Linked DNA regions of Nocardioides panacis. The protein of the gene in region 2 interacts with the protein of the main gene of each other region in a pairwise test. Links are inferred from orthologs where the notes say so. Each region holds a gene or a part of one and is shown on either strand. Other genes may lie near its edges. The genes, in order: KRR39_RS03905 and KRR39_RS12285.

Region 1 (3,148 bases), 1.8 Mb from region 2 along the record:
GGCACCGCGTGGGGCAGCCCGCCGCCGGGCCCGCGGGCACGATGGTGTTCTCCCGCTACCGCGTCTCGCACGTGGAAGCGGCTGCGCACCGAGTTCGCCGGCTACGGCCTCGACCTGGCCACCCCTGCCGGCCGGGTGCACCTGATCGCCGTGCACCCGCGCCCGCCGGTCGGGGACGTGTCCGGCTGGCGGATGGACCACGGCGTGATCCGGCACGCGGCCCGCGCCACCTCCGAGCGGACGCTGATCGTCGGGGACCTCAACGCGACGATGGACCACGTGCCGATGCGGGCGCTGGTCGGCAGCGGCTTCGAGGACGCCGCCACCCAGGCCGACTCGCGCTGGCAGCCGACCTGGCCGGCCGCCGGCGAGGTGTCCCGGCTCGGCTTCCCGGTCCCGTCGATGGTGCCGATCGACCACGTGCTGGTCAGCTCCGGTCTGCGCGCACTGCGCACGGACACCGTCACCGTCGAGGGCACCGACCACCGCGCGCTGCTCGCGGTCGTCGGGCTGTGACCCGCGAGGAGGCGGGCCTGGCGCCCGGACGCCGAGGACGTTCCACCTGTGGAGCAACGCCGGCTCGCTGCGGGTGATCGACGACCGGACCCGACCCCGCTCGAGCCGCTCAGCCAGATCTGGATGCGCGAGGACGCGCGCTCGCCGTGGCGGGACGAGGTGACCTGGGTCGCCGACGACGGGGTCCGCTACCAGCGGCCCGAGGTGTCGCTGCTGTTCAAGACCAAGCAGCACCGTGTCAAGGACCGCATCGACCTCGACGGCGTCTGGCCGCTGCTCGACGACGAGCGCCGGGCCTGGCTGCGCGAGTCGCTGCGCCGGCTGCACCCGGAACACCCCTGGCAGGCCCGGCTCGACGCCTGAGGTGAGGGGTGCCCCGGCACGCCGTACGCTGGTGAGTGCAATGACCGAAGACACCGTCTACCTCGACCACGCCGCCTCGACGCCGATGTACCCCGAGGCCGTCGCGGCGATGACCGAGCAGCTCACCCGGATCGGCAACCCCTCCTCGCTGCACGCGTCGGGACGGGCCGCGCGCCGGGTGGTCGAGGAGTCCCGCGAGACCATCGCGCGGGCGCTGGGCTGCCGGCCGGGCGAGGTGGTGTTCACCTCCGGCGGCACCGAGTCGGACAACCTGGCGCTCAAGGGCCTGTTCTGGGCCCGCCGGGCGCAGGACCCCCGCCGCACCCGGATCCTGACCTCCTCCGTCGAGCACCATGCGGTCCTCGACCCCCTGCACTGGCTCGCCGAGCACGAGGGGGCCGACGTCGAGCTGCTGCCGGTCGACGCGCTCGGCCGCCTCGACGTCGCCGCGCTGCGCGACTCGCTCGAGCGCGACCCCGGCGGGGTGGCGCTGGTCTCGCTGATGTGGGCCAACAACGAGGTCGGCACGGTCCAGCCCGTCGGCGAGGCCGTCGCGCTCGCGCACGCCCACGGGGTGCCGGTGCACACCGACGCCGTGCAGGCCGTGGGCCAGGTGCCGGTGGACTTCGCGGCCTCCGGCGTGGACGCGCTGACGCTCACCGCCCACAAGGTCGGCGGCCCGTACGGCGTCGGCGCGCTCGTCGTGCGCCGGGACCTGGACGTGACCCCGCAGCTGCACGGCGGGGGACAGGAGCGCGACATCCGCTCCGGCACGATCGACACCCCGGCCATCGCCGGGTTCGCCCGCGCCGTCGAGCTGGCCGTCGCCCGGCAGGCCGAGCACGCCGTGCGGGTCCGCGCGCTGCGCGACGAGCTGGTCGCCCGGCTGCAGGAGCAGGTGCCGGACGCCCAGCTCAACGGCGACCCCGACACCGACCTCGACCACCGGCTGCCCGGCAACGCGCACCTGACGTTCCCCGGCTGCGAGGGCGACTCGCTGCTGATGCTGCTCGACGCGCGCGGCATCGCCTGCTCGACGGGCTCGGCCTGCTCGGCCGGGGTGCCCCAGCCGTCCCACGTCCTGCTCGCGATGGGCCGCGACGCGGAGCAGGCCCGCAGCTCGCTGCGCTTCTCGCTGGGCCACACCAGCACCGAGGCCGACGTCGAGGCGTTGGTCGGCGCGATCGCGCCGGTCGTGGAGCGGGCCCGTGCCGCGGGTGTCGCGGCCGGCTTCGGGACCTCGAAGAAGGCCGGCTGACCGTGCGCGTTCTCGCTGCGATGAGCGGCGGAGTGGACTCCGCCGTGGCCGCCGCCCGGGCCGTCGACGCGGGCCACGACGTCACCGGGATCCACCTCGCGCTGTCCCGCAACCCGCAGTCCTACCGGACCGGGGCGCGGGGCTGCTGCACGATCGAGGACTCCAACGACGCGCGGAGGGCCGCCGACGCGATCGGGATCCCGTTCTACGTCTGGGACCTGAGCGACCGGTTCCACGAAGACGTCGTCGAGGACTTCCTGGCGGAGTACTCCTCGGGTCGCACCCCGAACCCCTGCCTGCGCTGCAACGAGAAGATCAAGTTCGCCGCGGTGCTCGACCGGGCGCTCGCACTCGGCTTCGACGCCGTCGCGACCGGTCACTACGCCCAGTTGGTCACCGGGGACGACGGGCTGATCGCGATGCACCGGGCCGTGGACCCGGGCAAGGACCAGTCCTACGTGCTCGGCGTGCTCACCCAGGAGCAGCTCGCACACTCGCTGTTCCCGCTGGGCGACTCCCCGAAGGCCGAGGTGCGGGCCGAGGCGGAGCGCCGCGGCCTGCAGGTCGCCCAGAAGCCGGACAGCCACGACATCTGCTTCATCTCCGACGGCGACACCGCCGGCTGGCTGCGCGAGAAGCTCGGCCCGGACACGCTGACGTCGGGGGAGCTCGTCGACCACGCCAGCGGCGAGGTGCTCGGCAGCCACGACGGCGCGTTCGGGTTCACCATCGGGCAGCGCAAGGGCCTGCGGATCGGCCGGCCCGCCGACGACGGCCGCCCGCGCTACGTCCTGGACATCGAGCCGGTCTCCGGCACGGTGACCGTCGGCCCCCGTGAGGAGCTCACCGTCGACCACATCGAGGGCATCCGGCCGCGCTGGTGCGGCCAAGTCCCCGCCGCGCCGCTGCACGGCACCGTCCAGCTCCGCGCGCACGGCGACGAGCACCGCGCCGTCGTCACCGTCTCGCCCGGCGGCGACGAGGTCGTCGTCGAGCTGCTCGACCCGGCCC
Region 2 (3,037 bases):
CCGAGCCCAGAGCGATCAGGCCGGCGCTGCGCACGCGCGGGGGGAGTTGCAGACTCAAGATCAGAGCCTCTCTGTCCAAGAAGCGGGTCAGGGGGAACGTTACTACTGACGCGACAGCGTTCTGCGGGTAGGTGGGGCGGTAGTTTCACGGTGTGACAAATGCGACGGGCTCCCCCGGCTCGCCCGGCCCCGCGGCAGGGGGGGCCCGCGACCTCCACGTATCTCGACACGGTGTCCACCGAGGCGCTGCACCCGGCTGCCCGGGAGACCCTGCTGAGCGCCCTGGACCGGGGCTGGGCGGACCCGCTGCGGCTGCACGGCGCCGGCCGCGAGGCCCGGCTGCTGCTCGACAACGCCCGCGAGGTCGTGGCCGCCCTGCTGGGTTCCCGGCCGGACGAGGTCAGCTTCACCTCCTCGGGCACGGCGGCCGTGCACCTCGGCGTGCTGGGCCTGCTGCTGGGCCGCCGGCGGGTCTCCCCCCGTCTGGTGCACACCGCTGTGGAGCACTCCGCCGTGCTGTCGGCGGGCGCGTGGTGGGCCCGGCACTTCTCCGGTACGGCGGACGGGGTGCCCGTGGACGCGCAGGGGCACGTGCGGCTCGACGCCCTGGACGACGCCCTCGCGCAGGGGGCCGGCGTGGCCGCCGTACAGGTGGCGAACCCGGAGGTCGGCACGCTGCAGCCCTGGCCGGAGGTCGCCCGGACGGCCGCACGGCACGACGTGCCGGTGTTCGCCGACGCCTGCGCGGCCGCCGGGCGGGTCGACCTGCCCGACGGGTGGGCCGCGGCCGCCGCGTCGGCCCACAAGTGGGGCGGCCCGGCGGGCGTCGGCGTGCTGCTGGTGCGCAAGGGCGCGAGGTGGCGGGCGCCGTTCCCCACCGACGACCGCACCGACGCCCGGGTGGCCGGCTTCGAGAACGTCCCGGCCGCGCTGGCCGCGGCCGCCGCGCTGCAGGCCGTCGTCGCCGAGCGCACCGTGGTGGCCGCCCGCCAGCACGCGCTCGTCGACCGGCTCCGGGCCGCCCTGCACGCGGTGCAGGACGTGGACGTCGTCGGCGACCCGGCGGCCCGGCTGCCGCACGTGCTGACCTTCTCCTGCCTGTACGTCGACGGGGAGTCCCTGGTCACCGAGCTGGACCGGCGCGGGTTCGCGGTCGCGTCGGGGTCGGCGTGCACCGCGAGCAGCCTCGAGCCGTCGCACGTGCTGGCCGCCATGGGCGCACTCACCCACGGCAACGTGCGGGTCTCGCTGACCCGCGACACGACCGAGGCGGACGTCGACCGGCTGGTGGCCACCCTGCCTGATGTCCTCGCGCAGCTGCGGCCCTGAGAGGATCCGCCCATGGACGCCGACGTGGAGCTCGACTGCCGGGGCATGCTGTGCCCGCTGCCGATCATCCGGCTGGCCAACAACCTGGGTGACATCGCCGTCGGCGCGACGATGGCGGTGGTGGCCGAGGACCCGGCCGCCCGCCCGGACGTCGCGGCCTGGTGCCGGATGCGCGGCCAGGAGTACCTCGGCGAGGACCTCGCCGAGGACGGGGTCCCCCGCTTCGTGGTCCGGCGGCTGCGGTGACCCACGTCGTCTACAACTCCTTCAACGGACGGTTCTCCGACAACCCCCGGGCGATCTTCGAGCGGCTCCGCGACCGGCCCGGGTTCGAGCACACCTGGCTGATGGACCCCGCGCACGCCGCCGCGTTCCCCGCGGGCGTGCGGACCGTGCGGATCGACGGACCCGGGGCGCGGCACGCCCTGGAGGACGCCGACCTGGTCGTCGCCGGCACGCACACCGAGGTCGACTGGACCAAGTCACCCGGGACGACGTACCTGCAGACCTGGCACGGCACGCCGCTCAAGCGGATCCACTACGACGTGCTGCTGGTGCCCCCGGGGCGGCTGGACTACCTGGACCTGGACGTCGCCCGCTGGGACGTGCTGCTCTCGCCGAACCCGGCGAGCACCCCGCGGCTGCGCAAGGCGTTCGGCTTCGACGGCCCGGTCTGGGAGACCGGTTACCCCCGCAACGACCTGCTGCTCGCCCCGGAGGCCGCCGTCACCCGGGACGCGGTGCGCCGCGGGCTGGGCCTCGACGACGACGAGACCGCGGTGCTGTACGCCCCGACCTGGCGCGACGACGAGAAGTTCGACGAGAGCGTGCCCGTGGTGCCGATGCACCTCCAGCTGGGGGCGCTGGCCCGGAGGCTCGACGAGGCCGGCGGCCGGCACCGGGTGCTGGCGCGGCTGCACAACCTGATGACCGACCGCTCCCGCGCCGAGGAGGCGCCGGGTGTGGTCGACGTGTCGTTCTACCGGGACGTCAGCGAGCTCTACCTCGCGGCCGACGTGCTGGTCACCGACTACTCCTCGGTGATGTTCGACTTCGCCCTCACCGGCCGGCCGATCGTCTACTACGCCTACGACCTCGACCGGTTCCGCGACGAGATCCGCGGGTTCTACTTCGACCTGCTCCCCCAGGCCCCCGGCCCGGTGGCCCGCACCGAGGACGAGCTGGTCGAGGCGCTCACGCACCTGGACCCCGCCGCGTTCGCCGGGCGCTACGCGACCTTCCGCGCGACGTACGGCGGCCTGGAGGACGGGCACGCCACCGACCGGGTCCTGGAACGGCTCGGCCTGGCCGGGCCGCTCGAGGACGCGGCGGTCAGGGGCGCGGGGTCCTGACGTGCGCGGCGATCTCGGCGGCGGCCTCGTCGCCGTAGGCGTCCGCGAACCGCTGCACGAACTGCTGCTGGTGCAGGGTGTACTCCTGGGTGCCGACCTTCTCGACCACGTAGACGGCCAGCAGGCAGCCGAGCTGGGCGGCCCGCTCGAGCGAGAGGTCCCACTCCAGGGCGGCCAGGAAGCCGGCACGGAACGCGTCGCCGACGCCGGTGGGCTCGACCTTCTCGATCTCCGGCACCGCGGCGACCAGGATCGGCTCCTCGCCCTGGCGCTCGACCCGGACGCCAGCGGCGCCGAGGGTGACCACCTGGGTGCCGACGCGCGAGAGGACCTCCTCGGGGGTCCAGCCGGTCTTC

The links.
Region 1: the proteins of KRR39_RS12285 (region 2) and KRR39_RS03905 interact in binary tests that used the Escherichia coli proteins (3 or more experiments, as listed by UniProt). The link is inferred for Nocardioides panacis from one-to-one orthologs.

What each region holds. Positions count from the first base shown.
Region 1 is NZ_CP077062.1:778,132-781,279, forward strand. What follows is about bases 194-3,028. They hold KRR39_RS03905 (cysteine desulfurase family protein), read left to right. Parts: upstream 194-919; coding sequence 920-2,137; downstream 2,138-3,028. Other genes in these bases: KRR39_RS03900 (hypothetical protein), read left to right, coding at 565-879; mnmA (tRNA 2-thiouridine(34) synthase MnmA), read left to right, coding at 2,140-3,028. Also shown: more of mnmA, read left to right, coding at 3,029-3,148. UniProt on the Escherichia coli protein: Master enzyme that delivers sulfur to a number of partners involved in Fe-S cluster assembly, tRNA modification or cofactor biosynthesis. Catalyzes the removal of elemental sulfur from cysteine to produce alanine.
Region 2 is NZ_CP077062.1:2,537,246-2,540,282, forward strand. What follows is about bases 235-2,958. They hold KRR39_RS12285 (sulfurtransferase TusA family protein), read left to right. Parts: upstream 235-1,341; coding sequence 1,342-1,575; downstream 1,576-2,958. Other genes in these bases: KRR39_RS12280 (cysteine desulfurase family protein), read left to right, coding at 235-1,329; KRR39_RS12290 (CDP-glycerol glycerophosphotransferase family protein), read left to right, coding at 1,572-2,681; KRR39_RS12295 (carbohydrate kinase family protein), read right to left, coding at 2,662-2,958. In the rest of the region: ctaC (aa3-type cytochrome oxidase subunit II), read right to left, coding at 1-58; more of KRR39_RS12280, read left to right, coding at 232-234; more of KRR39_RS12295, read right to left, coding at 2,959-3,037. UniProt on the Escherichia coli protein: Sulfur carrier protein involved in sulfur trafficking in the cell. Part of a sulfur-relay system required for 2-thiolation during synthesis of 2-thiouridine of the modified wobble base 5-methylaminomethyl-2-thiouridine (mnm(5)s(2)U) in tRNA.